DNA from 3 places in the Staphylococcus sp. IVB6181 genome. Region 3 is predicted to be linked to each of the others. Evidence: a T-box and tRNA genes for the amino acid it is inferred to sense, from the RefSeq annotation. Region 3 holds a T-box; the other regions hold tRNA genes.

The links. The T-box of region 3 lies ahead of serS (serine--tRNA ligase). A T-box ahead of a tRNA ligase gene usually reads a tRNA of that ligase, here a tRNA-Ser.
Region 1: it encodes a tRNA-Ser, which carries the amino acid that the T-box ahead of serS (serine--tRNA ligase) is inferred to sense. The anticodon was not compared.
Region 2: it encodes a tRNA-Ser, which carries the amino acid that the T-box ahead of serS (serine--tRNA ligase) is inferred to sense. The anticodon was not compared.

What each region holds. Positions count from the first base shown of each region.
Region 1 covers NZ_CP095096.1:328,832-340,273, reverse strand. The annotation lists gene MUA90_RS01530 (YSIRK-type signal peptide-containing protein) at 1-4,232, shown strand, start outside; tRNA gene MUA90_RS01525 (tRNA-Ser) at 4,347-4,436, opposite strand; gene MUA90_RS01520 (AlkA N-terminal domain-containing protein) at 4,578-5,615, shown strand; gene MUA90_RS01515 (TetR/AcrR family transcriptional regulator) at 5,622-6,212, opposite strand; gene MUA90_RS01510 (MDR family MFS transporter) at 6,365-7,885, shown strand; gene MUA90_RS01505 (DUF4811 domain-containing protein) at 7,882-8,562, shown strand; gene MUA90_RS01500 (anaerobic C4-dicarboxylate transporter family protein) at 8,641-9,945, opposite strand; gene MUA90_RS01495 (catalase) at 10,167-11,442, opposite strand, start outside.
Region 2 covers NZ_CP095096.1:359,471-370,912, reverse strand. The annotation lists gene MUA90_RS01620 (alpha-keto acid decarboxylase family protein) at 1-159, opposite strand, end outside; gene MUA90_RS01615 (MarR family winged helix-turn-helix transcriptional regulator) at 509-964, opposite strand; gene MUA90_RS01610 (DsrE/DsrF/DrsH-like family protein) at 1,395-2,513, shown strand; gene MUA90_RS01605 (carbohydrate kinase family protein) at 3,063-4,019, opposite strand; gene MUA90_RS01600 (hypothetical protein) at 4,043-4,228, opposite strand; partial or broken gene ltrA (group II intron reverse transcriptase/maturase) at 4,284-5,571, opposite strand; gene MUA90_RS01585 (hypothetical protein) at 6,131-7,198, opposite strand; gene MUA90_RS01580 (helix-turn-helix domain-containing protein) at 7,425-8,255, opposite strand; tRNA gene MUA90_RS01575 (tRNA-Ser) at 8,624-8,713, shown strand; gene MUA90_RS01570 (LPXTG cell wall anchor domain-containing protein) at 8,889-9,107, opposite strand; gene MUA90_RS01565 (GA-like domain-containing protein) at 9,144-11,442, opposite strand, start outside.
Region 3 covers NZ_CP095096.1:10,179-21,620, reverse strand. The annotation lists gene MUA90_RS00085 (YitT family protein) at 1-339, shown strand, start outside; gene MUA90_RS00080 (adenylosuccinate synthase) at 439-1,722, opposite strand; gene dnaB (replicative DNA helicase) at 2,093-3,490, opposite strand; gene rplI (50S ribosomal protein L9) at 3,526-3,972, opposite strand; gene MUA90_RS00065 (DHH family phosphoesterase) at 3,972-5,936, opposite strand; gene MUA90_RS00060 (DUF2232 domain-containing protein) at 5,951-6,877, opposite strand; gene MUA90_RS00055 (hypothetical protein) at 7,095-7,292, shown strand; gene MUA90_RS00050 (hypothetical protein) at 7,423-7,662, shown strand; gene serS (serine--tRNA ligase) at 7,919-9,205, opposite strand; T-box leader at 9,306-9,515, opposite strand; gene hutH (histidine ammonia-lyase) at 9,598-11,112, opposite strand.

The sequences.
Region 1 (11,442 bases), 320 kb from region 3:
TTCCGAATATTCTCAACAAGTATTCGATAAGAAAATTTACTGTAGGAACAGCATCAATTTTAGTCAGCAGTTTATTATTTTTAGGCATTTCAAACGATGCAAGTGCAAGCACCGAAAGTGATACTTCTAATACAAACACAACTAAAGCAAATGTAGAATCACCACCTTCTGACACTGCAACTGCTCAACCAGAAAGTAATGCTGTACAAACAAAAGCAGCTGAGCAACCTAAAAATACTGAAAGCCAACCTGTTACTGCTCAAACTGATAATCAAACTACAGGACAAACCGATACTCATGCAGCACCATCAAAAGTTCAAACAACTGATAATTCAACTTCAGTAGAGCAAACGTCAGAGAAAACTACTGTACAACCTGCACCATCAGAATCTAAAACTTCAAGCACAGCAAATACAGATCAAGGTGAAGGTCACCAATATACTACAAGAAGCGTTCAAGATGGTGTACCTGGCTCAAGTTTAAATGCTACTGACGACATGATTGGTCCAAATCCAGTAACGCAAACCGGTGTTCAAAATTCATCTGAATTACCAGTGCTGTCACAGGATCAAATTAAAAATATAAACCATCAAATTACATGGTTGGATTTCTCAGATAAATCTTCAATTAAAAATGCTGAGACGACACCTGAAGGTCAAATCGCTTTGAAAGTTGGGACCCAATTTCAAAAAGAAATCATGCCTGGTTTAGTAGTAACTGCTACTGTCAAATCGTTGCAGCCTTTCCAAGCAACACCTATCTATGCTCGTAGAGCAGAAAGTGATCCAGAAAGTGGTTATGACCCACATGCAATAAATATCACTAGAAAAGATAGTGAATATGTTCCAAGTGAACCTGCGCATATTGTTTTATTTCCACAAGACGCTTATTGGTCTCATTTGAAACGCGCAGGTGTTGATACTGGTTCGCACCTAACAAACTTTAGTTCTAATAAAAACTACGGTAATGTTGGGGCAACTTTTGACGTTAAAGTTACATTAGATGGAGTTGAAGTACCTGCAAATATCATCATGTCAGATGGCGAAGAAGCTAAGGGCACTGAATCGCTTATCTATACTACTAATGGTACAGGATGGCAGTTATTTGCTAATGTACGAAACATTTATAATACACATAACTACATTCCGCTTTCTAAGGACAATCAAGAATTTATTAATGCGGTTGATAAAGGTGGTTATGGAAAAGGACAATACTATGCTACACCAGATCCTAACTTTGGCGGTCTTGGCACTCAAGTATTTGGACCTAACCAAACAAGACAAGATCAAAACAGTGTACCTATTGTATTAACTACTGATGCTACAGAAGTATCTTTCTTCGTTAATACAGCAGGTATTCAAACAGTTCAAATGGGTTTTGTTGTATTAGATAAAGGTGATGCACCTTCATCATATGGTGAAGCAGTTCATGCAATCACAGAAAACGGCACTGTCAGTCAACCTTATTTAGGTACTGTTAAAGCAGATGTTGACATTGACACACCTAATAAAGTGAAAGAACCATGGAAAACAGATGATATTAACACACCTGTTTCTTCATCAGGACCAGATGAAGGAGAACAAGAACTTACTGGTCAAAATAATAATTATTTCAATTACCTTGCATCTAATCAAACACATACGCTTGATGTCATTGCTAATACAGGCAATAACGACACATCTTTTGTACGTGGATGGGTTGATTTTAATAACAATGGTGTCTTTGATGAAGGAGAAGCTTCTGAAGTTGTTACAGTTCCTAGAACTGGGGCAAACGGCTCAACTATTAAATTAGTATTTAAAAATAGTCCGCAAATCACAAATACAGATTTGGATTATTTAGGAGTTCGTGTAAGAACATCACTTGCAAAAGATTCAATTTTAAAACCAGTGGGTGTAGCCTATTCTGGTGAAGTTGAAGACTTTGAAATTAAAGTTATACACCCTCCGAGAGGTGAAAAAGAAGAAACTACAGGCATGCAAGGCCAAACACAATCTGCAAAAGTTGATTTCACAGCTTACGGAAAAGTTGAGCGTGACTGGCCAAAAGAAAATGCTATTGATACTAATCAACCTGTAAAAATAGTAGATTCATCAGGTAATCTTGTATCTACATTAACAGTACCAGGTGAAGGAAAATATGATGTTGCACCAGACGGCACAGTCTCATTTACTCCAGAACCTTCATTTGTTGGAACTGCTAAAGGTATTGTTCTTAGAGGCACAGATTTAAACGGCAATACTTCAGGCTGGGATAGTAATACAGTTGCGAATAATTTAGAAAATATAAACAAAGGTATTAATGGAACTAATACAATGGACAGCGTATATATTCCAACTGTTACTAGAGTTACACCTTCAGCAGAACCTACTGTGACTTCTGGTGTTCAAGGGCAACCGCAAACAGGTACACCTACTTTTAACGGTGGCGATACTAGTGTGCCAATCAATGAAAGTGTTCCACCGAAATTAGTTGATCCGACTACTCATGAAAAAGTAAACTCTGTCACTGTTCCAGGTCAAGGCACTTATACCGCTAATGATAATGGTACGGTTACTTTTACTCCAGATCCTGGTTTTGTTGGTACAGCAACTCCTATTTCTGTTGTTCGTGTTGATACTAACGGTACGCCGGCTCAAACTACTTATACACCTACGGTTACTGCTGTAGCGCCTACGGCCGAACCTGCTGTGACTTCTGGTGTTCAAGGGCAACCGCAAACAGGTACACCTACTTTTAACGGCGGCGATACTAGTGTGCCAATCAATGAAAGTGTTCCACCGAAATTAGTTGATCCGACTACTCATGAAAAAGTAAACTCTGTCACTGTTCCAGGTCAAGGCACTTATACCGCTAATGATAATGGTACGGTTACTTTTACTCCAGATCCTGGTTTTGTTGGTACAGCAACTCCTATTTCTGTTGTTCGTGTTGATACTAACGGTACGCCGGCTCAAACTACTTATACACCTACGGTTACTGCTGTAGCGCCTACGGCCGAACCTGCTGTGACTTCTGGTGTTCAAGGGCAACCGCAAACAGGTACACCTACTTTTAACGGCGGCGATACTAGTGTGCCAATCAATGAAAGTGTTCCACCGAAATTAGTTGATCCGACTACTCATGAAAAAGTAAGCTCTGTCACTGTTCCGGATCAAGGTACTTATACTGCTAACCCTGATGGCACTGTGACATTCCAACCAGTACCTCAGTTTACAGGTGAAGCCACTCCGGTTTCTGTTGAACGTGTAGATACTAACGGTACACCGGTTCAAACAACTTATACACCTACGGTGACTCCGGTTACACCAACTGGTACGCCGGTTGATTCAACAGGTGTTCAAGGTCAAACTCAAACAGGTACTCCGACATTTGAAGGTGGAGACCCTGCAGTCCCTATCGACAATACTGTTGTTCCTAAATTGGTTGATCCAAAAACAGGTGAAGAAGTTTCAAATATTACAATTCCTGACGAAGGTACTTATACTATCGATGAAAACGGTCTAGTAACTTTCACTCCGGAACCTCAATTCAAAGGCGACGGTACAGGTGTTGAAGTGAAACGTGTGGATAAAAACGGTACACCAGTTACTGCTAAATACACACCTAATGTAATTCCTGTAACTCCGGAACCTCAACCTGATACTTGTGATACAACAGAACCTGAACCTCCTGTTAAACATGAAGTTCCTGTAGTCGATGTGGTGCCTGAGCCGAAACCTGATACTTCTGTTACTACAGAACCTGAACCTCCTGTTAAACATGAAGTTCCTGTAGTCAATGTGGTACCTGAGCCGAAACCTGATACTTCTGTTACTACAGAGCCTGAACCTCCTGTTAAGCATGAAGTTCCTGTTGTCAATGTGGTGCCTGAGCCGAAACCTGATACTTCTGTTACTACAGAGCCTGAACCTCCTGTTAAACATGAAGTTCCTGTTGTTGAAGTGGCTCCTGAAGTTCAAACTGTTACAAAAGACAGAGTAGAACCTAAAAAACATTCAGCTAATATCTTGCATAAAGCTGATGAGATTACAAAATCACAAGTAGTGAAAGGTGAAAAATCAAAACCTAAAACAACAGGTAAATCAAATTCTAAACATATTGAAGCAAAAGCTTTACCTGAAACAGGTTCAGATAATAACCATACAAACACAACATTATTTGGTTCAATAATTACATTGTTTGGTCTCCTTGCTTTCAGAAGAAAACAAAAAAATACAGATAATAAATAATATTTTTACTGAGCTCTAGAAGCTGCATACGCAGTTTCTGGAACTTTTTTATTTTTCTCTTTATTCACAGTACACAAAAACCGCCAATCCAACCTTGGACTAGCGGTTATACAGCGGAGAAGAAGGGATTTGAACCCTTGCGAGCCTTTCGACTCCTGCTGGTTTTCGAGACCAGTCCCTTCAGCCGAACTTGGGTACTTCTCCTTCGTTATGAGTTGGTTGACGTACATGCAAATTGATAATATCCATCACCAACATTATTTACACTAAAACTTTTGCGACATGATTTCAAAACCTTTGCTTAGACCATGCAGTATCACATAGTATGGTTCTAAGGAGGTTTCGATGATGCATCTCAAAACAAACTTCATAATAGATATACTTAAAATATTAGAGAATCCTTATATCACTATCCCTGCCCATGAAAGCTGGTATCAACATACCTTTACAATACATCTGCTCTATCATCCACCGTATTTATGGGAAACTTTGCTTGCATTTTTAGAACGCCGTGCAATACCAGGTGTAGAATTTGCGGATGCATCTTCTTATGCGCGTACACTGCTTATTCCGCAGTCTGAATATCATGTTTCGCTTAAAGGATGGGGTTCAGTTACACACGATTTCGAACATAACCAATTAAAAGTCGAAATGAGTGCCAGCTGTTATCCCGAATTGTGTAATATTCTTATACGCCTGCGTCATCTGTTTGATTTAGATTTCAATCCAGAAGTTATTAAAACAGAACTCAAAGAACCATGGATTGATCCGCACTTGCGTTTACCTGGCGGTATGGACGGCTTTGAAGTAAGTGTGCGTACCATTTTAGGCCAGCAAATTACTGTCAGTGCCGCAACCACTTTAGCAGGACGTTTGGTTAAACATCTTGGGACACCTTTTAATTACGGTCACCCTCATCTGCAATACCTCTTTCCAAATGCTTCAATTATCATTGAAGCCGGCAGACAAAACCTTTTAGAAGGCGGTACGGGCATTGGTGATGTACTTGGTCCTTTAGGTATAACCGGTCGCCGTGCCGCAACTATCGAGGCAGTCGCAAAAGCTGTTCAATCCGGTGAAATTGCTTTAGCACCTCTGCCGATTTGGCAAAGCGGTGCACTTAATTACGATGCCATCATGAAAGCAGAACATATCATGAAACAATTATCTGCCATTAAAGGTATTGGTCCTTGGTCTATGCATGCCATTGCGATGCGTGCTTTAGGTTATCCTGATGCTTTCTTAGAAACAGATATCGGTGTCATCAACCGTATGCGAGACATTTATCCGGAGATTGAACGTAAAGACAAGAAAAAACGCCTTGCTTACGCTGAAGCTTGGCGCCCACTACGCAGTTACGCGGTAATTAATCTATGGAAGTGATCAGATTTAACGCTGTTGTTTTTGACTGTCTTCTAAAATATTTTTAAAGCCGTTCCATTGTACTTTAATAATGATGTCAGCAACTTCTTCAGAAGTCACTTCCTCTTTATGTCCTGCCCAATATTTGAAAGTCGTAATAAACATGTTGAAAATATATTCTTTCAGCAAGTCTCTTTCGACTTTAGTCAGCTTTGTATTTTGACGAATGATATCAAAGCGCTGTTTCATATCATTCTTCAACTTCATTTCAAAGCTGGCATGGGTATTGAAACTTAATAAAAGATGTATTGTATCCGCATAAGGATACAGTGCATCAAACATTTCTTTGATTAATACTTTTTCATAAAACTCAGTACCGTCGCTTTTCGATTTGAATTGTTTGCGCAGTTCATTCAGCCTTTGGATAACTTCATCCTCAATTTCCTCCAGCAGTTCATATTTATCATCATAATACCGATAAAATGTACTGCGTGTGATCTCTGCCGCTTCCGCAATCTGATGAATCGCAATCAAATCGAAATGTGTTTGTTTCATTAATTGAATCAACGCCTCTTTAATCTTTCGTTTGGTTTGATTCGTTTTTCTAGCGTAAGGCATGCACACCCCTCCATTTGCATTCAATATAACACAAAATCAAATAGACTGTCCTATTTTGGACACTTTGTAACAATGTGTACTTTTTATCTTCAAGGTGAGGTGTTATATTGGAAAACGTCAATTTTTGAATAATAATTAATCAGGAGGAAAATATGACCTCAAACCACTCAACTCGCCCTGTCGATATACATGGCAAACCTTATAACCCGACGTTGATTATGGTGACTATGCTGCTGGCCACATTCTCAGGTGTGTTAATGCAGACATCGCTCGGCACAGCGTTACCGACACTTATGCACGACTTTGATATAGATTTCGCAACAGCACAACAAGCCACAACATGGTTCTTGCTCGCAAATGGTGTCATGATTCCATTATCTGCGTTCTTCGCAACACGATTCCCTACAAAATTACTGCATATCCTAGCATATAGTATTTTATTAATCGGCTTAGCAATTACCGCTTTAGCACCCAGCAGTCATCACTATTGGTTCGTATTCTTAGTCGGCCGTATTATTTCAGCTGTCTCTGTCGGCATGATGATGCCGCTGATGCAAATGCTGATTATTAATATGTATCCGCCGAAAAAGCGTGGTGTCGCAATGGGACTCACAGGTCTTGCGATTGGTTTAGCACCCGCCATCGGCCCAACTTTTGCCGGTTGGATTTTAGATAAGGACCATATTATTTTAGGTCTGACTTTAAGCAATTCATGGAGAAATATCTTTATCGTTCCGATCGCTGTGATGGTCATTGCACTAGTGCTTTGTATCTTCTTAATGAAAGATATTATTCCTAACAGAAAACTAAAATTAGATATTCCATCATTTATCTTATCGGTATTCGGCTTCGGCCTGTTCCTTTGGGGCTTTTCAAACGTGGCTTCAGAAGGATGGGGCAGCTTTTGGTGGGTCATCTTGCCGATTATCGCAAGTCTGTTCATCTTGACCTTCTTTGTAGTGCGTCAATTGAAAATGAAAGATCCATTCTTAGACTTGCGCGTGTTTAAAAACAGAAACTTCACCTTCGCCACATTGGGCATTGTATTAATCACAATGGCTATGTTTGGTGTAGAAATGATGCTGCCGACATACTTGCAGAATATCCATGGTTTCTCACCGCTTGTCGCAGGTTTGACTTTATTGCCTGGTGCACTCTTAATGGGTATCACTTCACCGATTTCAGGTGCTTTATACAATAAAGTCGGTGTGAAACGTTTAGCATTTGTAGGTTTCTTTATCCTTAGTGTATCTACAATTCCTTTCGCCTTTTTATCTGGCGAAACATCGACAACACTTATTACAGTGTTATATGCTATCCGCATATTCTCAATTGCATTGATTATGATGCCGCTCACTGCTTTTGCGATGGATTCGATTCCTACAGAAGTCGGAACACACGGTACAGCAGTTAATAACACTGCACGTCAAATGGCATCTTCTATCGGTGTTGCATTATTAACATCTGTGACACAAAACATCATTAACAACAACGAGCCGAAAGCATCTTTAAAAGATACCGACCCGTTTGAATTCATGCGTCAATTCCAACATGCGATGATTGACGGTTTCAATACTGCCTTTGCGATTGGTTTAGTCTTCGCAATTCTTGGTCTTGCGCTGGTACCATTCTTAGGCAACAATCTTTCTAAAGAAAGCGAGGAAACAAAATGATTATCTTAATAATACTTACACTTGCTGTCTTCCTCGCTTGGATGTTTATCAAGCCGAAAACTGTTCGTATTGCGATAGGCAGTCTGTTAATGGCCTTGTTACTGATTCAAGGTATCTTAATCGGTATGAACCTGCATCATCACTTCGGCATGAAACAAGTCACAACAACTAAAGTACACCATAATGTTTACTCTGCAGGTGATAAACAAAACCCTGCTAATCTAATGATTGCGAAAGAACTCGGCAAAGATACAAACAATTATGTTTTGATTTATCGCGATCACAAAGATCAAAAGAAAGCACAAGCTCATTTCAAACCTGACTTCAGCAAAGAGAAGCAAGTGGAAACTGTGAAAAAATCAGCGACGTATCAACTTAAAGACGTCAAACAGCCTGAAGTCAAAACCAAAACAACAGCTTGGGTATTCGAAAATGATTTCTATCAAGCATTGATGAGCTTCGGCGATGACCGCAAAGCATTGATTAAAGAAACTACAATCATTACCTTGCCTAAAGATGAATGGGTTGCAGCATCGCCAGAACAATTAAAACAGCTGCAAGCGAAACAAAAAGATTCCAGCAGCCAGCAAAAACAAATGGCCATGATGCAATCTATGCCGAAAGCAGAACAAACTAAAATGGCCGTGAAACAAATGAAAAAGATGTTAGGACAATAAGCAAACCAAAAGCGCGCAACCTTTAAAAGTGATTGCGCGCTTATATTTATGTTTATATGCTTTTCATGCAATTATCTGTTAGTAACCCAAAAGAGCTTTCAATGTGAAACCGACTATAATCGAAACTGTAATAACAAAGAAGCCCGGAAGAATAAAGCTGGTCGGTCGTGTTTGTTTCGTTTCGTCTAGATCTACCGCAAAGAGTAATGTAGGCTGTGCCGGAATCACGAAGTTTACGTTTAATGTTTGAACCATCGCAATAAAGTACATCGGAGGCACACCGATACTCATCAATATCGGCAGCATAATCGAAGCTGTCGCAGATTGCGATATCACTATCATCGTCACCATGGAGACTAAAATAATGACCAGCCATGGGACTTGTTCAATAATGCCCCCTATTTCCTGGGTCATAATCTTTTGGTTGCTCGGTGCACTGAAAATTGTCGCACCTAACCAGCCGGGGCCGAGGACCGCAAAGAGTGCGCCAATCGCTGATTGCGTAATGTGTGCGTTTAAAATGTCTCTTGTATTCAATTTAATCAGCACTAAGTTGATTGCGGCACTCGCATACATAAACAATTGTACTATCTCTGTTGTTTCTAATTTAACCGTCTCTCCATTCACTTTGAACGAAGGGACAAAATCTGAAAAGATACCAAAGAATAAAATACACGCAACTCCTGTTAAGAAAGCTGCTACACCGATTTTCACTCTTTTTGTAAATTCAGGGCGCGGTTCTGTATCTTCTATCTCTTCTAAAAGCTGTTCCGCAAATTGACTCGGATGCGGTTTGCGTCTGCCGACGACTGTACAATAAACACTCAGCGCTAACATACTGATCAGTGCTGTCGGCAAGACGATGGATAAGTATTTGCCCATGGTAATACCGGACACTGCGACAACGGAGATAATATAGGCAGTCGCTGAAGCTGCAGGACTGCATAATAAAGCCAAATTCGCAGTCAGTACTGAGGCTGTTAAAGGACGCTTTGGCTGAATACCTGCACGCTTTGCGGTTTTCGCAATAATCGGTTCAAGCGATAAAGCAATATTCGCTGTTCCGATTCCGAATACAAAGAGAAACACAATCATCGGTGCGATAAAGATAATCGACTTAGGAAAACGTTCAATAATTTTTGATGCCAAATGAACTAAATAATCAATACCGCCCGTTGCTTGCAATGTACCGCCGGCAATACCGATAGATAATATAATCAAGACTGCAGTTACCGGCGCAGAACCCGGTGGTAATCCAAATATAAAAATCATGATCAATTGCGCCACAATCGCAAAGATACCGCAGCCTAATGCACCTGCTGCACGCAGCCCGAGTAATATCGCGGCAATCATAATGATAATTTCTAAAATAAACAAGAACATGTTAACGCCTCACTTAATTTCTCTTTCTTGTGAAAAAAATAACATACTCTAGTTTATCATGATTCTTCACCGCTGTGCAGTGTAACACAATCGTCAAAAATGAAAATTTAGTGAAAGTCTAATGCTTTATATTGTTTCAATTAACAATTTATAACACATGATATTTTCTGCTTAAACATAAAAAAGCCCTCGGCTGTTACACCGAGGACCAAATGATTAACTTACGCTCTATCCCAATAGCGATATTGTTTGAATGCTTTTAAGATATCTTCTGGATTATCTGAAACGATAACACCAGGCGCATCTAATTTCACTTTTTTATCTTGCAATACTTTTGAAGCTGCTTCATTAAAGAGAATCGGTTTCTTATGCTTATAAGAAAGTGCCGCAAATTCTTCTGCTTCTGGTTCAAGCTCTGAACCATCTGATAATATAACCAGACTGTCGAATAATGTCGCATGTGCAGTATCATAAGTCTCATTCACAGAAATATCTTCTGATAATGATTTTTGCTGCTTGCCGACAAATGCATAGTTCAATTGATTATCCGCTGCACTTTTCGCATAAGATTTTAATGTTTCTGGATCCACATCGCCATTGATTAAGATAGCGACAGAGTGGCCAGGTAATGGAATATCATATTTTTCCATTGTTAATTGACTGTCTTGCTTATCTGTTTTTACTTCTTCATTTTCTTCTGGTACTTCAACACCGACATTCGCCGCAACACGTTCAGCTAATTCTCTGTCAATTTTATTCAATTGATTCACTGCACGCTGACGTACGTCCATGCTTTTACATTTACCGATTTCAAATGAGAAGCCGTCTACAGTATGATCATATTCCGCTTGCGTTAAACTGTTCAGATATAATCTTGGTTGTGAATAATAGTCTTTGAAACTGTCGCTGCGGCGTCTGATTTTATGTCCTTCTACTTTTTCTGGATAATGTTCATAACCGCCTTCAGATTTAGAACTTGTAAACGGACAATTGCCTTCTAATTTGTTCTTATGATAAGAAGTCTGACCTTCATGAATATTCATTTGATGCATCGCATCACGTTGATTATTACGTACTTTATTTACAGGACGGTTGATTGGAATCTGGTTGAAGTTCGGTCCGCCAAGTCGAGAAATTTGTGTATCTGTATAAGAGAATAGTCTGCCTTGTAATAACGGGTCATTTGAGAAGTCGATACCTGGTACTACATGACCTGGATGAAATGCGACTTGTTCTATTTCATCAAACACATTATCTACGTTGCGGTTCAATGTCATTTTACCTACAACTTTAACTGGAATTTCATCTTCCGGCCAAATCTTAGTAGGGTCTAAGATGTCGAAATCAAAGTCGAACTCTTGGTCTTCTCTAATAATCTGCAAGCCTAATTCCCATGCAGGATAGTCGCCTTTTTGAATAGATTCATGCAAGTCTTTGCGATGGAAGTCGATATCTTTACCTTGCAAGATTTGTGCTTCATCCCATACTAATGATTCT
Region 2 (11,442 bases), 350 kb from region 3:
TGCGTTTAATTCGTTTGTATTACCAATCCATTCAATATCTTTTCTGCTGATAATATCATCCAAGAATGCTAAGTTGAAATCGCCAGGAACGCCGAATACTTTATCTACTCCAGCGGCGCTCAAGCAGTCCATTAAATACTCCCCTACACGTTTATTCATCATTCATTCCACCTTTGTCTCTATTTCTAATACACTACTAGAATAACTTATTTACATTAATTCGGTCAATAAAGTTGACTTATATAAGTCGCAATTTTCAATCTAATACGTTGAAATATTACCAAATGGCCAAATAAAAAGCCTTGCGAAATCGCAAGACATTTAAATTATTCTATAAACTTGTATCGATGTTAAAAAACTTCTTTGCCGACCGCGCCGCCAAAGTCTATTGCTTTTTCATGATATAATCCGCCTTCTTGATAAAAGGTGCGGATTTTGCTTTTTAATGATGTATCCTTTTTAACGAAAGCAACCGCATATCATACAGATACTTCCCTTTATATCAACGTTATTCTTCTAAATCCCCTTTTAAATACTTTACTTCTTGGAAGCCGGGACGTTTGCTTGCGAGTTCTTCCATCATCGCATTCCAGTTATTACCGACTTTACTTTTGATACTTTGAAGTAAATCATTTTGGGCTTGATTGATTTCAGTAACTAAGTTATGACCTTTATCAGTCACAAAGAGTTCTTTGACTCTGCCGTCTGTTTGAGATTTCTTTTCGATGACTAAACCTTCATCTTTTAGTTTTTTAAGTGTTTGGTGGCTGCCTTGTTTAGAAATTTCCATGCTTTTAAGCAAATCTTTGATGGTAATCCCTGGTACTTTGTCGATGAAGAATAAGAAGCGATGATGCTGGCGGCTCATACCTTTCTTCTCTATGATCTCATCCGCAGTATGGATAAATGTTTTGTAGGCAAAATAAAACAGCAGGTGTTCGTAATCGTTATTATACGTGGACATTCTATACATTCCTTTACTTCATATTCTTCTCATTATGTATTTTCTGACAATTAACTTCATTATAGCAAGAGTTCAATCAGAGCTAAAGCACACCCGAATAACCCAATGATAATGATCGCCAATGCAAATTTGTTTTTGCGCCTGCTGTAAAAGAGTGTGCCGATCAACACTATCACGAGATCACTCAACAGATTGGAAAGTGCATTTTTGATAGTAATAAATTTGAACAAGTCTAATAACTGAATGGAGATGAGTACTACGGTGAGGACTGCCAAGCTGTTTAAAATTAATATTTTATGTTTTTTCATATGCATCACTTCCCATAGTATAATATTACTCATTATACCACAGAGTTTTAGGCATGTTGTTGTGAATTTTCATCTATTCTTTGTACAATGACATCAACACGAACTTAAAGGGAGATGCTAGGATGGTACGATTTAAGACGGTTCAAATTACTGATTTAACAGATGAAGATTTACAAGCAATGGGTGCTCAAGGACAACTCATAGATGTAAGGGAAGCAGACGAATACGAAGCAGGTCATATTGAAGATGCATTAAACTATCCGCTATCGAAATTGAATACAAAATTTCCGTTAGACCAAGGCAAAACTTATTATATTTACTGCCAAGCCGGCAAACGCAGCCAGCAAGCCAGCCAAATGTTAAGCGACAGCGGTTTTGAAGTCGTGAATCTAAACGGCGGTTACCAAGCATACAGCGAACAACAAGAAGCTAAACACACACCTGACAACACTAATACAAATGAGACAGATACGCCTCAACAAGCAGTATCTGAAGATACAAAGACTATACAGCCTGATCGCAAGCAAGTAAATTACAGCGGTTTGCAATGTCCTGGTCCGATTATGAATTTAAGCAGAGAAATCAAACAGCTGAACCCAGGTCAGCAAATCGAAGCGACAGTAACAGACCCTGGTTTTGCGAGTGATATTCAAAGCTGGGTCAAACAAACAGGCCATCATCTGATTAACTTAAACACTAACAATGAAAAAGTAACAGCTGTAATTGAAAAAGGAGAAAAGAAATCTAAAGACATGACTGTCCATGAATCAGACAACGGCACAACCATTGTGTTATTCAGCGGAGAACTAGATAAAGCATTAGCTGCACTGATTATTGCTAACGGTGCACGTGCTGCAGGCAGAGATGTCTCTATCTTCTTCACTTTCTGGGGATTAAATGCTTTAAAACGCACAGACGCACCTAAAGTGAAGAAACAAGGCTTAGAAAAACTCTTTGATATGATGCTGCCGAAAGGTCCAGAAAGCATGCCTTTATCTAAAATGAATATGTTCGGACTCGGCCGCTTCATGATGAAATTACTCATGAAACAAAAGAATGTAGATTCTCTGCCGTCACTCATCGATAAAGCCATCGAAAATGATATTAAACTAATCGCATGTACAATGAGTATGGATGTAATGGGCATCAAACGTGAAGAATTGCGTCCTGAAGTTCAAATCGGCGGTGTCGGTACGTACATCGGGGATACAGAACAAGCCAAACATAATCTGTTTATTTAAGACAAATCATTAAAATATACTGCTCTGCACTATATCAGTCTCTGTTCTGAAAAAGGACGGAGGCTTTTCTTATCACTTGGCAGACACTGAACTAATGTGCTAAGATTTATATCGAACATTTGTTCGTATTTTTCTTTGAAAACGTGTTCGTAAAATGCTAAAATAAGTTTATGAGTAAAGGTCGCCTTACTTTATTGTGAGTACCTCACGTGCCTTGAATTGGTAATGAAAGTGAGGTGATGTGGATGGAGATTATTATCCATGAGCTCACAATTAATTTCTCCTCAATTGTTCAAATTGCAGTGTTAACAACGGCTATCAAGTTCCTTATCAGCAAAAAGAACAACAAAAAAGACTAGCTATGCGGCAACATAACTAGTCTCCTATAAGGTTCGTTTGGTAATCACAATCGTGCGTTGTGAGCCTTTACTCTAGCCTTCAGTCCTACATGACTGGGGGCTATTTTATTACAACTAAATCTTACCAAATTTTATGATCGATTTCAATTAGATTGCGGTTTATCTGAAACACGGTTGCTAACAATGGTGTTTAGTGTTCTTCTAAAAATGCATTTACTTTTGATAATTCCGGCAAGCTTCCTATCGCACCATAATGCATTGTCGTCAATGCACCGACTGCATTAGCAAACTTGATGAAATCATGTGCTGATTCCGCTAACTCTTCACGGCTGTTTCCAAGCAATTGGTATAATATCGCACCGATAAAAGCATCGCCTGCACCAGTTGTGTCTTTGACCTCAATATTAAAACCTGGATGTTCAGCTGCTTTTCCTGCATTGGTATATAAGGATGCGCCGTCTTTGCCTTGTGTCACAATCACAATTTCCACATTACCTTCAAATAAAGATTGTACGGCTGCTTCTTGATCAGTTATACCGGTAATAAATTCAAGTTCATCATCCGCAATTTTTAAAACATGGGCTTTCGGTATAAAGGCACGAACAGTATGTTTCAATTCTTCTTTTGAATCCCAAAGCGGGAAACGTAAATTCGGATCAAATACTATTGTACCTTGGTCTTCTATCATTTTCTCTATAATCGCTTCATGCGTTGTCTTCATTGCACTCGGTACAAGGTCAACAGAACAGAAATGCAAGATGTCTGTTTTATCGAAATGGATATCTTGTACTTGTTCTGCTTTTAGAAGCATATCCGCTGAAGGCTTACGGTAAAAGGCAAAATCACGTTCTCCTGTTTGAGTTAAACTCACAAAAGCTAAAGCAGTATTCGCTTGGCTGGTTTGAAGGATATAACGTGTATCGACGCCTACTTCAGTTAAGGTATCGATAATCTTTTCGCCGAAAGCATCCTCTCCTACTTGTGTAATGAGCGAAGCATGTCGTCCTAATTTAGCAACACAGCTTGCGACATTCGCAGGTGCTCCGCCGACTTGCGGTCCAAATTGCGTCACTTCTTTTAATTTGGCATCTCTTTCTTTAGGAATAAAATCAATCAAGGCTTCTCCTATGGCATAAAGTTGATGCATGGTATCCCTCCTTCATACTTATTCTATATATTATCAGATGCAATCAAGCGCAGCGGTCCATTAAAGGAAAGCTTCGCGATATATGCGATCAATGTATCTACATCTACTCTCTGTTCATCTTGAACCCAATGTTTGAATAGCGCAAGCAATCCGAAAAAGACAAAATCACCGTCTAGCCATTCAATGCAATCGAGTAGGAGAGTAATCATTAATTGAATACTCGTCCTCTCACACCACCGTGCGTACGGTTCCGTACACGGCGGTTCAATATCTTGCGTAAGCAGACTCTGCGAGTCGGGCTAGTGGTACTAGACCCCACTTGTAGAGTCTATTTGTTGTAAGCGCATGATGAACCTCATGCGTTTTGGAAAGCCTCCAATACTTCTTTCTTGAGTTCGCAATACGCATGGCACCATTGTGGTCTAATCCGTATTTTCGAAGCATTTTGTATTTTGTTTTGACCTTCTTCCATCGCTTTAAAATAAGTTGTCTGATTCGATGGTTCAACCACTCTTGCATTTCGCGGATAAATCCTTTAACAAAACCTCTGCCAAAATAGTTTATCCAACCTCTAGTAATCGCGTTGATTCCTGTTATAATGTTCAGTAAATGTGCCAGGTCTATTTCTTCTTGTGACCCACTTTAATTTGGCTTTTAAATTTCTTTTTGCTTCCATAGTGGGTCTGAAACGACAAGTGCCATTTATTTTCGTTATCAGACAACTCAAGAACTTTAAACGTGTGGGAGAGCCTACCTTACTTTTATCTTTATTCACTGTTAATTTCAGGTCCTTTTCGATAAAGTTTGTGATACTCTCCATAACACGTTGTCCGGCACGTTTTGATTTAACAAAGATGACGAAGTCATCTGCGTATCTCACAAAACGATGTCCGCGCTTCTCTAATTCTTTATCCAGCTCATGCAAATAGATATTACACAACAAGGGAGATATAACCCCACCTTGAGGGGCGTCTGTCTTTCTTTCTGCGTATTCGCCAGACAGGTCTGCAGACCCGCTTTGTAAACTTTTGCGGATAAATTTAGAGATAGCTTTATCTTGTATAAAGCGTTCAAACAAGTACATCAATTTGTCATGGTTCAACGTGTCAAAACATTGTTTTAAGTCACAGTCTACGACTGTGTGATAACCCTCCTCATAGTATTGGATACATTGTTTTAATGCAGTACCTGTACTATGATTTGGTCTAAACCCATGACTATGTTTCGAAAACTGGCGATTTATCATCGGTTCGATAACTTGTTTGATTGCTTGTTGGATAACTCTATCCCTTGCGACGGGAATTCCAAGAATTCTCTTTTTGCCATTCGGTTTTGGAATGGCTACTTTCTTAACTGCTTGCGGTTTATACGTACCGTTAAGCAGTTTTCCTTTTATCTGTGGATAGAATTCTCTGAAGTGAGCATGTAACTCTTTAACCTTCATCCCATCGATTCCAGGAGAGCCATTATTTTTAACAACTTTCTTGATTGCTTTCTCTATGTTGTTCTTTCTTACAACAAGTTCCATCAGTGATGGAGTCTCACGATACATTTCTTTCATATCAACTAAGATTTACTGTACACATCTGCTTATCTTTTTCGTTCCACTACTTATCTTCCACAGACTGCCAATTTGCATTGTTTTCGGTACTTCGTAAATCTATAACCTCCATTCTTTACTTTGTATTTAATATTGTTCAGTCCTTCGGTACATTTTCCCTACTATGACTTCTGCTGACTTCTCATAATTCGTTGTTACTACGATTCGAAGAATCGCTTATGAGACCTCCTCGGGTAAGATTAACCACTTTCCACTCATGTCATTGCATCATTTACTCATACGAATTCGGGCAGTATCGGACTTTGTTTTGTTAAGCAAACTCATCCGTTCGCATAAGCCTTGATATGATGTTTCTATTCGTCAATGCGAGTGTTTGCGTCCGACTTCCTTCAGATTCCACCTCGCGATCGACACCCTTGTCTTTCGCTAACAGTTCCTACTGCCAAGCCTGTAATGGACTTTCACCATCAAGTTGCTAATCATGCCGAGCGCACTTAAAAATATCCGCTTTCAAGCATGTACTTGAAGGCGGATATTCTTATTATATGGCTTACTTTTTCTTCTTACTGCCTTTTTTCTTGTTATCTTTTTTCTTTTTGTCCTTTTTCTTATCTTCTTTCTTGTTGTCTTTTTTATCTTTCTTTTTGTTTTTATCTTTGCTGTCTTTGTCTTTTTTCTTCTTGTTCTTGCTGTCTGATTTCTTATCTTCTTTTTTGTCTTTCTTTTTCTTATCTGATTTCTCTTTTGTTTCTTCTTTTGGTGCTTCTTGTGCCTCTTCTTTTTGTTCAGCTGTGTCTGCTTGTGTGTTTTCTTTTTTCGCTTCATCTGTCGTCACAATATTGCCTGCTTCATCTGCAGTAATTGTTTCAATCTCTTTGACTGGTTCAGGCTCTTCTTCATCAAGATACTGACCGATTTCAAACACTTGCAAGTAAACTGCGACTTTGAAGTCGCTGTAATGGCCTACATAGAGTGTACGGATGTCGCCTTTTCTGATTTGAAGTTCTGTGTGTTCAGTTAAGATAGGTTCAAAGACTTCGTTTTGAAGCGGTGCGTCTACAATTTCTTCAATCGAATGATCGCGTTCGTGCGCATGATTTTGAATACTCTTATAAACTAAATCTGCAGCTTTTAATTCTGGATATTGTTTTAAGAATGCAGCTTTAGTTTCCGGTAATTCAAAGTTTTTATCAGCTTGTACATCAACATAAACTGCCGCGTAATGCAGCTTTGCTTTTTCAGCTACAGTATATGTCCATGATTTCGGCGGATTGACTAATTTATTAAGGTTATCTTTTAAATCCCGTTGAATCTGTTGAACAGCCGGCGATACTTGTGCATTAGTATTCGGTTCGAAATCATGCGCAAAGACTGATTTTAATTTAATAATGTCTGTCAGTTCATTTTGATCTAAGACAGCTAAATCTAATCTTGCGATTTCTCTTGCGACTGTTTCTGTTTTTGCGTTACGCAAAGTTTGAATCGCTAATAAATCTTTCAAAGCATTATCACTGCGCGTTGTTAAAGTTAAATACGCCATATCGTCACTGTAATTTTTAAAGTTGCTTTCTAGTTTAGATAAGCGCTTTGTTAAAAAATCTGCTACATTTACTTTCATAACTATTCCCCCATTTGGTTAGTTCTCGCATTTCATTAGTAACTTATACCCTATCACTCACCAAATAAAATTAAGATTTTATTTAATTTGACTCTAATTGCGATAGAACTATAAGACCCCTTATCCATAAGCATAGCACGTGTACCTTGCTTGTTTACTAATTATTTTAAATAAAAGGCAAAAATAAAAAGCGGTACATTATGTACACACTTTTTAATAGGCACTGCTAATCTATAAATTTCATAATTTCTCGATAGACCTTGTTTGTAAGTTCTTGATCTTTAAGGCGTTTTTCGCGTGCTTTGATATAAAATTCTTCAGGTGCCAGTTTAAACTGATTGATAAAGTGGCCAAGATAAGCTCTTTGACTGGCAAAAGCATATTTTTCCCACATCGTTTCCAGCATCGATATGGCATCAGTATTCAATGCTAAATACTCTGCCGCATTATAGAGTTTCACCTTGTTCACATACTCTTGATAAGTCATATGCAATTCTTGTTTGAATTTACGCGAAAGATAACTATGGTTGACATGAAACCTTGCGGACATACTAGACAGCTTTAATGGTTCGTGGAAATTATTATTGACGTAGCGAATCACTTTATTAATGGTTGAGTGTTTCGTAATGCCGTAGAGACAGTTATCAAAATTTTCCACATAGACGCGCAAGTATTTAATCAATCTTAATATGACAGTATTGGCCTTTACCATTTTCTTATCATATACCAATCGTAATGCATCAATGTAGTCGCGTTTAATGAAGTTATAAACTTCAAAATTGCTTTCGACTTTCGGTACATCTTTTAAGTAGACTTGTCCAAAGTAGACTTTATGAATAGATAAGCATGCGACTTTTCCTTTCTTGACTTCAATTTCGGGAGATGTGAAGTTAGGTGCCTGAATAAAGATATCCCCAGCTCTGTAATGAAATACATGATTGAGTTTGTTTACGATAACTTTACCAGATAAAACAAAGTAGATATTAAAGTATTCGTCATAACGTGCGCAGTCTTTTATACATATCGGCGCCGTAAAAACATAATAGTTGTAATCCAATGATGTTCCTCCTATCAATATGTGTTTTGGATAGTTTTAAATCAAAAGGAAAAGCTGAAAGTGAATCAAGTGAGAGAAATGAAGTTTCAACCACTATTTTTAGAGGGATAAAATAGCTTTTAAACATAATTGTTTCAGTTTATGCTTCACTCTATAATAATAAACTAAATCTTCAGATAATTGAATGGTTTTTATGTTAATTTGACTGTTTTTTTACAACTTTTTCCAAAACGTTCATGCATTTTCTTCTATTTTCCTTTACATGAAAACTAGATTAACAGGGTTTCAATTTTTTGTAAGGATTATTAAAAAAATTATTGACGCTCTCCCTATTCTGCTATATAATAAATCTTGTGTTAAAAACGTATGGAGAAATACCCAAGTCCGGCTGAAGGGATCGGTCTTGAAAACCGACAGGGGCTTAACGGCTCGCGGGGGTTCGAATCCCTCTTTCTCCGCTACTTATAGAAGTCGAGATACTTAATTGTATCTCGGCTTTTTTTGTTTTATCCTCTTCTTTCACTATACGAACACCTTCATAAACTTAAAATAACCATTACCTTTGATACATGACCTACATAAAAAAAGCCGCACTCATAAAGAGTACGACTTCCACTTGCTTATTAAATCCACTTATTCATTTGTACTGCGGCGATTTCTTAATACGAATGCAGCACCGATTAATGCGACAATACCGCCTAATAATAAACCATTAGAAGCTGTGCTTCCTGTTTTCGGCAATGTTTGTTTTGATTGAGATGATGCTGGTTTCACAACTTTTGTTGCTTTCTCTGATGTGTGAGTGTTGTTGTTTTGTACTTCTTGATGTGTGATTTCAGCAGCAGTATTCACAACACGATCATTGTTTCCTGCTTGAATACTATCTTTTTATATATTTTTATCTAAGTTCAACTGAGTTGATTGTTCAGTTTTCACTTGTTCATGTACCGCTGCAGCTTCATTGTTGCCAGTTTCAACTTGGACAAGTTCTTTTGTGACTGTTTCCTCATTTGTATCAGTGTCTTTGCTTGATTGATTCACATGAGTATTTTCGCTTTGATTATGAACCTCAGATGTTTCACTTGGAGTATGATGATTGTCTGTATTCAAAACTTCATCTGTATTTACTGATGCTGCATCATGGTTTACTTCTGATGAAACTTCAGATGATGCTTCTGATACATGGTGTTCACTTACGTTTGGTACAACGATACCTGTAAGTTGTGCTAACTCATCTTCTAAGCTGCCTTTTAATTCTGTTGGCAAGCTGTCGACTTTACTTTGGGCTATTGCTTTTGTGTTTTGGGCGTTGGCTTGTTGCTCTTTCAATGTTGCTTGTTCTTCTGGTGTAACTAAGTTGTCTGTAACGGCTTCGTTGTAGTGTGCTTTAGCTGTTTGATCTGCAACTTTAGCAGTGTTGACTGCTTCTATTGCATCATTCAACCATTGGTCTTGGATGTCGTTTGTGCCGTTTGCATTCGCATCATTGATTTCCAGTACATCTATACCTGTAAGTTGTGCTAACTCTTCTTCTAAGCTGCCTTTTAATTCTGTTGGCAATGGTTCAACTTTACTTTGGGCTATTGCTTTTGTAGTTTGGGCGTTAGCTTGTTGTGCCTTCAATGTTGCTTGTTCTTCTGGTGTAACTAAGTTGTCAGACACTGCTTCGTTGAAAGCTGCTTTTGCTGCTTTATCCGCTGCTTTTGCTGCCTCTAACGCAACGTTTGCTTCATTGATGTTTTGATCTGTTGCATCATCAATATCATTATTATTTTTGTCATTCACTTGAGGTAAAGCAATACCTTTTAATGATGCTAAAATCGATGGTAAATCGCCTTTTAGTGTTGCTGGTAATTGACTGACTTTAGCTGCTGCTTGTTCTTTAACATCTTCATAAATTGCATTGAGTTGTGCTAATTGAGCGTATTCTTCTGGGTTGATTAATGCATCTGATGTTAAAGCCTTTAATTTTTCTTGTAATTTCGTATCCATTAATTGAGCGACCTTCACAAATTCTTCAGCCTCTGCTCGTGCAGCATCATCTGAATCTTTGATGTTGTTGCTGTTTTGATCGTTGATGTCTGGAATGTTGATGCCGTGAAGCGGATTTAGGCGTGCTTCGAATTGTGATTGATATCCTTTTGGTAATTGAGCAACCCATTGTTCTGCCGCAGCTTTTGCACCTTCAAATAATACTTGTTGTTGTGTTAATGCTTGATGTTCTGATGGTGTTATTAATTGGTCAGCTTCTGCTTTTGCCAATTCATTTTGTGCTGCTTCATTCAATGCTTCTGCCTTTTTCACTAATTCCTCAGCTTCGGCTAATTGTGCATCTACATCATCAGCAATCTTGTTGTTGTTTGCGTCATTGATTTTCGGTACATCAATGTTGTCTAATTGTGCCAATACCTCTAGCAATTCTGCTTTAACTGTTTCTGGAATATGGCTTTCTTTGACTGCCGCAACCGCTTCTTCTTTAGTAGTATCAGCTTTTGTTTGATCTGAAACTAATGCTTCATATTCTTTTGGTGTTATTAAGCTGTCTGTATTCGCTTCTGCTAAATGTTTATGCGCATCTTGATTTGCATCTTCTGCTTTTTGAATCAATGCCTGCAGTGCTGCATCTAAAGCATCATCAACATCGTTATGATTTTTGTCATTGACTTCAGGTACAGTGATACCGTGTAATTGCTCTAATGTACGTGGCATATCACCTTTTAAAGCATCCTCGACTAAACCTACTTTTTCTTGTGCAATTGCTTTCTTAGCTGCGAAATCTTTTTGAAGTGCATCTAAAATGTTTTGTTCGCTATCAGTGATTACTTCATTGTCTAATGCAGCGTTTAATCCGATTTGAGCTGCTGCTTCTGCATCTTGTGCTGCTTTAATTGCTTTTTGCGCATCTTCAATCAATCGGTCTTGTACATCATTAATGCCATTTGAATTTTGGTCATTAATGTTTGTCATTTCAACTGGAATTAACGCATCTAATTGTGTTTGGAATTCAGGTCTCAATGTTTCTGAAATCATATCCACAGCTCTTTGTGCTAATTGTTTTGCTTCTGCTGCATAACGCGCTTTATCTTTTAATTGTGCTTGTTCCAAAGGTGTTACCAAGTTATCTTTTTCGATATCTGATTTCTCTTGGTGTGCAGCTTGATTTGCGGCTTTTGCTTCATCTACTAAA
Region 3 (11,442 bases):
AGTGCAATGTACAGTGTTGTTGCTTATTTCATTGCCTTTAAAATGATTGACTTGATCTTAGTCGGTTTAGATGAATCAAAAGCTGTATGGATTATCAGTGATGACTATAAAGAAATCGGAGAAGCCATTAACGACCGTTTAGGGCGTGGTGTGACATATTTGCATGCGGAAGGTGCTTATACCGGCGATCCGCGCAAAGTCGTCTTCACGGTCATTACACGTGTCGAAGAAGCCAAACTCAAAGAGGTTGTGCTTCAAATCGATCCTAAAGCCTTCTTATCCTTCGGTAATGTTTCTGAAGTACGCGGCGGTCATCACCGTAAGAAGAAAATCCATTAAAATATATGATTTCAAATCAAAAAAGATGCGATGCAAGAAGAAAATTCCTGTCTCGCATCTTTTTTAGTTCATACATTTATCATGCTTTGTTTTATCGTCTTACCATAATAGTTTCAACATGTTTGTTTGTGTACGGTCTGGACCTACAGAGAAGATTGAAATACCGACACCGCATAGTTCAGAAATACGTTCTAAGTAACGGCGTGCATTATCTGGAAGTTCTTCTAATGATTGAACACCTGTAATGTCTTCAGTCCAGCCTGGTAATTCTTCATAGATTGGTTTACAACGGTTTAATGCGTTCAAGTTTGCTGGGTATTCTGTGATTTCTTCGCCATCCAACTCATAAGCAACACAGATTTTAACTGTATCTAAACCAGTTAAAACGTCGATAGAGTTGATAGATAAATCTGTAATACCGCTCACACGACGAGAGTGGCGCAACACTACTGAGTCGAACCAGCCTACACGACGCGGACGTCCTGTAGTTGTACCGTATTCACGGCCGACTTCACGGATATGATGACCATCTTCATCGAATAATTCAGTTGGGAACGGACCATCGCCGACACGTGATGTATAAGCTTTGCATACACCGATAACTTTAGATACGAATGTAGGTCCGATGCCGCCGCCGACTGTTACGTTACCAGCAATCGGGTTGCTTGATGTAACAAATGGATATGTACCATGGTCGATATCCAGCATTACACCTTGTGCCCCTTCAAATAGAACACGTTCGTTTGCGACAATAGCATCATCTAATAATTTAGGTGTGTCTGTCACATATTCTTTTAATCTTTGACCAGCCGCATAGTACTCTTCGAAGATGTCTTCGAAAGCAGGTACTTCTTCATTGAACATACCTTTGAAGTAAGCAGCTTTGTATTCAAGATTAGCTTTTAATAATCTTTCAAATGTTTCTTTGTCTAATAAATCCGCCATACGGATTCCGATTCTTTGTGCTTTATCAACGTATGCTGGGCCGATACCTTTCTTAGTCGTACCGATTTTATTATCACCACGAAGACGTTCTTCATACTCATCTTGTAATAAGTGGTAAGGCAAAATGACCTGTGCACGATTTGAAATACGCAAATTATTTGTTGGAATACCGCGTTCGTTTAATGCGTCCAACTCTTTTAATAATGCAACGGGATCTACTACAACACCGTTACCAATAACAGAAAGTTTATCTTGATAGAAAATTCCTGACGGTACTAAGTGCAATTTATAAGTTTCCCCGCCGAATTTGATAGTATGTCCTGCGTTATTTCCGCCTGAAAAGCGTGTGATAACGTCCGCTTGTTCCGCTAAAAAGTCTGTGATTTTACCTTTACCTTCGTCTCCCCATTGTGTCCCAACAACTACGATTGATGACATAAGAGCACCTCCAAGTTATTCTCAATTAACCATTCAATATTCTATCAATTGTAAGCGTGTAATGCAAATAGAAAACGAACATTAAATATTACAGTTTTTTGGCAATCACATAAAAAGCATTTTTCATATAAAACACCCTTAATGCTTGTAACACCAATATTTCAACGAAGTTTCATCCATTTTTATTACACATACTTATTGACAAAACATACCTTTTAAACCGACTTAAAACCGTACATTAAACATAAACATCATTTTATTGTACGTAAAAATATTTTTTCGCACAAACTTCAATATACCAAATACCCATTAAAAAAAGACCAAAACACAAGTTTGGTCTTTCCTTTAATTACGGTATTGCAAAAGCAAATTACATCATATCTGCATGTGCATAATCTATATCCGTAAACTTATTATATTGTTTCATGAAGTGCAGTTTGACAGTACCGGTCGGGCCGTTACGCTGCTTCGCAATAATGACTTCTATCTCACCGTTATCATCATTGGTTACAGGTTCCATTCCGCCGTCGTCATCTTCTTCTCCATCTTCGCGATTATAGTAATCATCACGATATAAGAAAGCAACGATATCCGCATCTTGCTCAATCGAACCGGATTCACGAATATCACTCATCATCGGACGTTTATCTTGTCGCTGTTCTACACCACGAGATAACTGACTCAGTGCAATAACAGGACATTCTAACTCACGTGCAATAGCTTTAAGTGTTCTTGAAATCTCAGATACTTCTTGTTGGCGGTTATCTGACATACGAGAACCGCTTCCCATAATCAACTGCAAGTAGTCGATTACAATCATATCTAAACCATGCTCTTGTTTCAGTCTGCGGCATTTTGAACGCAAGTCTGTAATTCTGATACCCGGCGTATCATCAATAAAGATTTTCGTACGTGAAAGCTTTCCGACCGCAACTGTGAAACGGTTCCAGTCTTCTTCAGTCATCGTACCTGTACGCAAGCGGTTAGAGTCAACGTTGCCTGAGCTGCAGATCATACGTGTTGCAAGCTGGTCTGCACCCATCTCAAGCGAGAAGATACCTACCGTATAATTACTTTCATGTGTTGCGACTTTTTGTGCAATATTTAATGCGAAGGCAGTCTTACCTACAGAGGGACGTGCAGCCAATATGATTAAATCGTTGCGGTTAAAGCCTGCAGTCATTTGGTCTAAATCACGATAACCTGTAGGTATACCTGGTGTCTGACCACTGTTTTGGTCAAGTTCTTCAGCATTTTCATAAACTTGGCCTAAGACATCGCGGATGTCTTTAAAGCCTTCTGATTCTCTCGTTGAGGCAAGTTCTAAAATCTTACGCTCAGCATCGCTTAAGATATCATCAAGTTCAAGTTCTGAATCATAGCCGTCTTTTGCGATTTGATCAGCAACACGAATCAAATTACGTTTCGCGGCTAATTTATAGACAATTTCTCTATAGTATTCAATATTGCGTGTAGTCGGTACATTGCTTGCCAGTTCAGCAAGATATTGCGGTCCGCCCGCTTCGCTCAATGTCCCTTCTGATGTCAGCTGGTCCATCAAGGTTACGACATCAATTTCGCTGTTTTCCTCAGAGAGGTGCATCATCGCACGGAATATGTGTTGGTGAGCGCCTCTATAAAAGGACTCAGGAAGCAAGACTCCCTGAGTTTCCCCGATGAGCTGCGGATCAATAATAATGGCACCTAAGACAGATTGTTCAGCCTCATTGTTATGGGGCATCTGGTTTTGTTCATACATTCCATCCATTTTTGATTACACCTCTGATTATTTCCAAATCTTTCTTATTGTTCAACTGTGTGAACACGGATTGTACCTTCGACAGTTTTGTCTAATTTTACTGGTACATTTGTATAACCTAATGCATGGATACCATTAGGCAATTCCATTTTACGTTTATCAATTTTAATATCATGTTGTTTTTGTAGTGCTTGTGCAATTTGTTTAGTACTTACAGAACCGAATAATTTACCGCCTTCGCCTGATTTCGCAGTCACTTCTACTTCGATTTCTTCAAGGCGTTTTGCTAATGCTTTTGCATCTTCGATTTCTTGTTCTCTTTCTTGTTCAGCACGTTTGTTTTGCTGTTCTAATTGTTTTAAGTTGCCTGGTGTTGCTTCCACAGCAACATTTTTCTTGAATAAGAAGTTGTTTGCGTAACCTACTGGTACGTCTTTTACTTCGCCTTTCTTGCCTTTGCCTTTAACGTCTTGTGTAAAAATTACTTTCATTATCCTTCACTCCTACTGATTTGTTCATCTATGGCTTGTTGTAATTGTTCTACTGCTTCGTCTACTGTTACACCTTTAATTTGAGTTGCCGCATTTGTTAAATGTCCGCCGCCGCCCAATGCTTCCATTGTCAGCTGAACGTTGATAGAACCGAGTGAACGTGCAGAAATACCAACTAAGTCGTCTTCTCTGCGGGCAATCACATAAGATGCCTCTACACCGTCTAAACTTAACAACTCATCTGCAGCTTGTGCAACTGTAACAGGATGATAAATTTTATCATTAGAACCATGTGCAATCGCAATACCATTATCTTGCAATTTCACAGTTCGGATTAATTCTGAACGATTGATATACGTATCAATATCGTCTTTTAAGAAATGCTGCGTCAAGATCGTATCTGCACCATGTGCACGTAAATAACTTGCCGCATCGAATGTTCTTGAACCTGTACGCAATGTAAAGTTGCGTGTATCCACAATAATACCTGCATACATAATTGTAGATTCAAGTCTTGTCAGACGCTGTTCTGTCGGTTGGTATTCAAGCAGCTCTGTCACAAGTTCTGCTGTAGAGCTGGCATAAGGTTCCATGTATACCAATAACGGATGAGAGATAAAGCTTTCGCCGCGGCGATGGTGGTCGATGACCACTTTGCGGTTGGCTTTATTTAAGATGTTCTCATCTAAGACCATTTCAGGTTTGTGCGTATCGACAACTACTAATGTTGTTTTCGATGTCATAGTATCCCATGCTTCATCAGATGTGATAAAGCGGTCTTTCAATTCTGGTTTCTTATCGATTTCATCCATGACACGACGCAATGTCGGGTCAATATCTTCATCGTTTAAGACAACATAAGCATCTAAGTTGTTCATCATCGCAAAACGCGATACCCCGATTGCTGCACCGATAGCATCTAAATCAGGACGTTTGTGCCCCATGATGATGACTTTGTCGCCTTCCATTAAAATATCTTTCAACGCATGAGAGATAACGCGTGCACGTACACGTGTACGTTTCTCCATCGGGTCAGTCTTACCGCCATAGAAACGAACGTTGCCGTTAATATGTTTGATGGCTACTTGGTCGCCGCCGCGGCCTAATGCAAGGTCTAAACCTGATTGTGATAAATCCCCTAAATCAATCAAGTTCTCTGAGCCTTCGCCGACACCGATACTTAAAGTTAATTGGGCACGATAGCCCACACTTTTCTCACGCAGATTACGCAAGATATCAAAGTTCGACTCTTCTAATTGTGCTAAGATACGTCTGTTTAAATACGCAACGAATTGGTCTGAACTGTAACGTTTGAAATAAATGTCATATTCAGATGCCCAACGGCTGATAACACGTGTCACCATTGAGTTGATTTCAGAACGTTGTGTATCATTCATATTTTGTGTAATTTCATCGTAGTTATCTAAGAACAGCGTCGCAATAATCGGTTTCGATTCTTCATATAACTCATAAGTCTGTACTTCTTCTGTAATGTCGAAGAAATACAATACATGTTCATCTTCAGAATAACGAACGCGGTAATGATAACTGCCGTCTGTAATTTCGATTTCTTGTGTCTTTTCTAATTGCTTCAGAATGTTAGGATACACTTCATTTATCGGATCTGAGATAACATTGCGATCTAACCGATCAGACATGAAATGGTTCATCCATTCTACATCTTCGTTCTCATCAAGGACAATAATTCCGATTGGCAAGCTTTTAATCGCGATACTGTTTCCTGCTGAAATTTGTCCGCTCAAATCATCTACATAATTATCCAACCGTAAGAATGCATTGCGCAACGCAAATGCACTGATAATAATCATGACAATCAATACTGCCGAAGCAATACCTGCAATCAATTGATTAAAGATAAACCATACAACTACTAATGCGATTGCAGTCAGTACCATCAGCAAAAAAGGTATCATCAGTGCTTTCTTCGTGGATTGACGATTCATTCTATCACCTCAAATCATTTTTTGATAAATCTTTTCAGATTGAAACATAAATCTACAACACCTAAAAGGCCTACGATAGGTATGATAGGTGTAATTAAAAATCCGACAATCATTAATAATATACCCACTGCTGCCGGTAATCGTTTTACTTTAGCAAAGAATGCGATAAAACTTAATCCTTGAATGAACATAATAAACGATAAGATGACTTGCATATTTAAAACAATACTTTGGAATGTACCAGGTTGTGTTGCGAACATGACACACAACAGTACTACAAAGTAGATATATGCAATCACACGTTTAAAATGCCAAGCATACAGCGGTTTAAATACTGGGGTTGCTATTTTGAACTTACGTAATATCGGGAACGTAACAATTAAGTTAACCAAAATCATGATAAAAATGATAATGATAGCATAACTTGGTAATTGGACTGCTAATTGTCTAAAGCCTTCTTCAAATACACCGCGTGAAGAAGCGTCCAACCCGCTCATTGCCATTGCGTGATATAACTGATCTTTTAATGGCTTCACAAGTACTTGTGAAAGCGGCAGCTTTTCAAAGACTTGAAGCAGCATAAACGCTGCTAATGAAATAATACTCATATATGTAGTCGCGATATAGAGTATACGTTCTTTGGAAGTACGTTCTTTCAATAATTGGCCTACAACCAAGCTTAAGATCAAGATAAAGATGATATAGCTTAGTACCAATTGACTTCCGAAAAGAACAGCCAATACAACTGTAATCAACGCGGCAACACCGAATGACATAATAGACTTATGCCATAGAATTATCCCAGGCACCGTTGCAACGAAGAATAATATGATTCCGGCAACCGGTAAAAAATAGGTGACTGCAGCAACTATCAGCAAAGCTAATGTCGCTAGAAGCGTCGCCTTCAGGTCTATTTTTGCAAACAAATTCGCCACTCCTATACTTTAGTAACTATAAGAATTATTTTAACATAGTTGGCAAGAATCACCTACTTGATATCACTGGTATCCTATATGTTTTTAAGCCTGTCGGTCTTCTTTGATTCTCACTTTTTATTTTCATAACTGAGACATAGAATTCCCTAATGTTTCTATTGATTTTAAATGAGGTATAAATTAATAAAATACATATTTTTTAAATTCTTAAAGGAGGCGTTATATGTCAGCCGGTGCAATCATTACATATGTCATTGTACTACTTTTGTTAGTCGTTTCAGTTATCCTTTCTGTTCGAGAATCGAAGAAAGAAAAAGGATACATAAGCCAGAAAATGATAGTACTTTCTCTGAGTTTAAACGCAATTGCCTCACTTATTATTTTGATTTTCGGTATCATGCAATTGATGACAGGCGCTTAACATACTCTGTGCAAGGACAAAAATTTGTTAAATTTATATTAATTCACGAAAACGCTATCGAAATATGTTGCAAACCACGATATAATGAGTATGTCAAAGAAGATTTTATATTAAGAAGGAGCAGCGGAATATGCAGAAAGTTTTCTTAGCAGGAAGCAGCCTTGCGCTGTTTTTCACAAGCATATTATGTTTCGTATTGCATGCCTTGATTAGAATGAGTATCACTGGGTTTGTCTTTTTAAACGCTGGAAATTTTCTGATTCCATTAGGTTTTGCATTCGTTACACTGAGCATTATGGCATTGATCGCATTTCTATATGTCGATACTTCACAGCGTTCAGAAGCTCAAAAACAAAAGGTAAAAGGGTAGACTTCCGTTTGTCTGAAGTTAGACACCTTGATGTCTAACAAACCCTTTCAATACAGTATTTTTAATCTATTCTATTTCAATCGATTATCCTTAGAGGGTAGTCGGTTTTTTGCTTTTTATCAGGAAATAATGGTTTAGGAAATAAAAAATCGGACGCTATGTTGGTAAGGCATAGCGTCCATGTGGTAGGTAAATATATATATTGGAACGAGGTTGGATCATCTTAATTCATTTTCCAACTACTCGATGATCCCATTTATTTTGTTGCTGGGCCGATTTTTTCTTTTCCGCCCATAAATGGTACTAATGCTTTTGGAATCGTGATTGAACCATCCGCATTTTGGTAATTTTCAACAATCGCTGCAAATGTACGACCTACTGCTAATCCGCTTCCGTTCAATGTATGAACTAATTCAGGTTTAGCATCTTTGTCGCGTTTGAAACGAATGTTAGCACGACGTGCTTGGAAATCTGTCATGTTAGAACATGAGCTGATTTCTTTGTAGTCATCATAACTTGGAAGCCAAACTTCTAAGTCATATGTTTTACTTGAACTGAATCCTAAGTCGCCTGTACATAAGATGACACGACGATATGGTAATTCAAGTTCTTCTAAGATTGCTTCTGCGTTGCTTGTTAACTGTTCTAATGCATCCCAAGAATCTTCAGGTTTTTCAAAGCGTACCAACTCAACTTTATCGAATTGGTGCAAACGGATTAAACCACGTGTATCACGTCCGGCAGAACCCGCTTCGCTTCTGAAGCATGCTGACTGTGCAGTGAATTTACCTGGTAATTTATCTGCAGGTAAAACTTCTTCGCGGTAGAAGTTAGTTAAAGGTACTTCTGCTGTTGGAATCATGTAGAAGCCTTCTTTTTCAATTTTGAATAAGTCTTCTTCGAATTTTGGAAGTTGACCTGTACCATACATTGCATTTGCATTTACAAGTTGAGGTACCATCATTTCAGTATAGCCGTGCTGAGTTGTATGTTTTGTTAACATGTAGTTCATTAACGCACGTTCTAATTGTGCACCTTCATTTGTTAAGAAGACGAAACGTGCACCAGATACGCGTGCAGCACGTTCGAAATTAGCCATACCTAATTCTTCGACTAAATCCCAGTGTGCTTTTGCTTCGAAGTCGAATTCGCGTGGTGTACCCCATTTTTTAACTTCAATATTATCTTCATCAGTTTCGCCTTCAGGTACATCATCATGCATGATATTAGGGATTGTAGATAATCTATAATTCAACGCATCATCCACTTCATGTAATTCAGTATCAATATCTTTGATTTTATCGCCAAGTTCTCTCATTTCTTTAATAGCGTCATCCGCATTTTCTTTGTTGCGTTTTTTCTCAGCGATTTCACCGCTTACTCGGTTGCGTTCAGCTTTCATTTCTTCTGCTTTACCGATTAATTCACGACGTTTGCCATCAAGTTCTAATACTTCATCCACGATTTTCGGATCCATATTACGTAATCTTACTTTCTCTTTTAAGCGATCAGTTTCATTTCTAAACAATTTAATATCTAACATGTTTAAGTCATCCTTTCGAAATATGTGTAGGGGTATAATAATAAAAATTAATAATATTTTAGAGTAGCTTTAAAAAAAGATAAAAAAATACCACGCCCCTACAAGGGACGTGGTATACGTGTTGCCACCCTATTTAACAGTATGTATCAAAAATTGATGCACACTGCACTCTCACTAAAATAACGGTTAAAACCGGTTGTTCACTCATATGCAGGTAGATTCACCGCTAAGCCTTAATTGCTTATTCACACCAACCATAAGCTCTCTGAAATTATTACTTAGGACTACTTATCCTGCGAACAATGTTTTATTAACTTAACTTCACTATAGCAAATACTATTTTAAATTGCAACTCAAATATAAAATTTTTCTGAATTCAAGAAAAATTCATGTTATTTGCATTCTGCATCAGTATACGCAGCTTGCTGTAAATAACGCGAAACTTGCGTGATATCTTGATGGAATTGACGGTCTTCTGTAATAGAAGGCGTAATGTTTCTTAATGTCTCATATTTTTCACGCGAACGCGGCGATAATTGATCGATGCCTTTCAGTTCCACTGCTTGCAGCGCAATAATTAATTCGATTGAAAGCACTCTGCGCGTATTATCCACAATCTGATAACCATGTCTTGATCCGATTGTACCCATTGAAACATGATCTTCTTGGTTAGCTGATGATGGAATGGAATCAACACTTGCCGGATGTGCTAATGTTTTATTTTCTGAAACTAAACTTGCAGCCGCATATTGCATAATCATCGCACCGCTTTGCAATCCAGGTTCAGGACTTAAGAAAGCAGGCAAACCACCGTTTAATTGCGGATTAACTAAGCGTTCTAAGCGGCGTTCTGCGATATTGCCTAATTCGCTGACTGCTACTTTTAAGAAATCTAACGCATAAGCAACAGGCTGACCATGGAAGTTGCCGCCTGAAATCACTAAGGTTTCATCATCTTCATGGAAGATTAACGGATTATCATTAGCCGCATTCATTTCACGTTCCAATTGCTGTTTCACAAACTTCAATGTTTCAAAGCTGGCACCATGGACTTGCGGAATACAGCGTAATGTATACGCATCTTGAACTCGGATTTCACCTTGATGTGTAGTTAACTGAGAATCTTCTAACCAATACAGCATACGATCCGCTACTGCACTTTGTTCTGGGAAGTTGCGCACATCATGTACTTCTGGACGATAAGCATCTGTAATGCCGTTTAATGCTTGATGTGTCAGTGCCGCAATCCATTCAGATTGATATGCCAGGCTTTCCGCTTCAATACAGCTGATGACACCTTGTGCTGTCATTGCCTGCGTTCCATTAATCAAAGCTAATCCTTCTTTTGCGGAAAGTTCTAATGGTTGTCGTCCTAGCATTTCAAGTACATCTTTACTGTCTCTTTCTTCTTGCTGATAAAAGACCTTGCCTTCTCCGATTAATGCTAATGCAAGGTGAGATAACGGTGCTAGATCACCTGATGCACCTAACGAACCTTGTTGCGGAATAATCGGAATAATACGTTCATTGATGAAATAAATCAATTGATCTACTAAGTCAGTTGTTACACCTGAATGCCCTTTTAACATAGTATTCAGACGTAATACCATCATCACTAATGCCACATCATGCGAAAACGGATCCCCTGTTCCACAAGCATGGGAACGAATTAAGTTCACTTGTAATTGATTGTATTGCTCAGGGTCGATTAAGACATCGCTGAATAAGCCGAACCCTGTTGTAATACCATAAATCGTTTCTTTATTTTTAATGATTTCCTCCACAATAGCACGGCTCTGCTTTACACGTTCCATTGCTTCAGCTGAGATTGCTACCTTATCTTGCTGGTGTAAAAATGTCTTGATATCTTCAATTGTGAGCGATGCTCCGTTTAATTCTAATGTCAATTGAATTACCCCCTCAGTAAAATAAATGTATACAATTATCACAAGTATACGCTTACATTTTGGGTAGGACAATAGCTTTAGCGAAAGCCGTAGCGTGTTAATACGTCACTATTTTAACAAGCTAAAATACAGCTTTTGACTTCTTCATTACTTTCATGAGTTGAACATAGTCGTAAAGCCGATACTAGAAGCAGAAATGCAGATGATAGAAGACTGCTCATCCTTGTCATGACGCATGCTTACCGAATGTTAATAAATACTTAAATTATATGTATTGACTTACCCATTCGATAGGTATAGTATATTCTAATGCATTAAGAAATTAGTAAA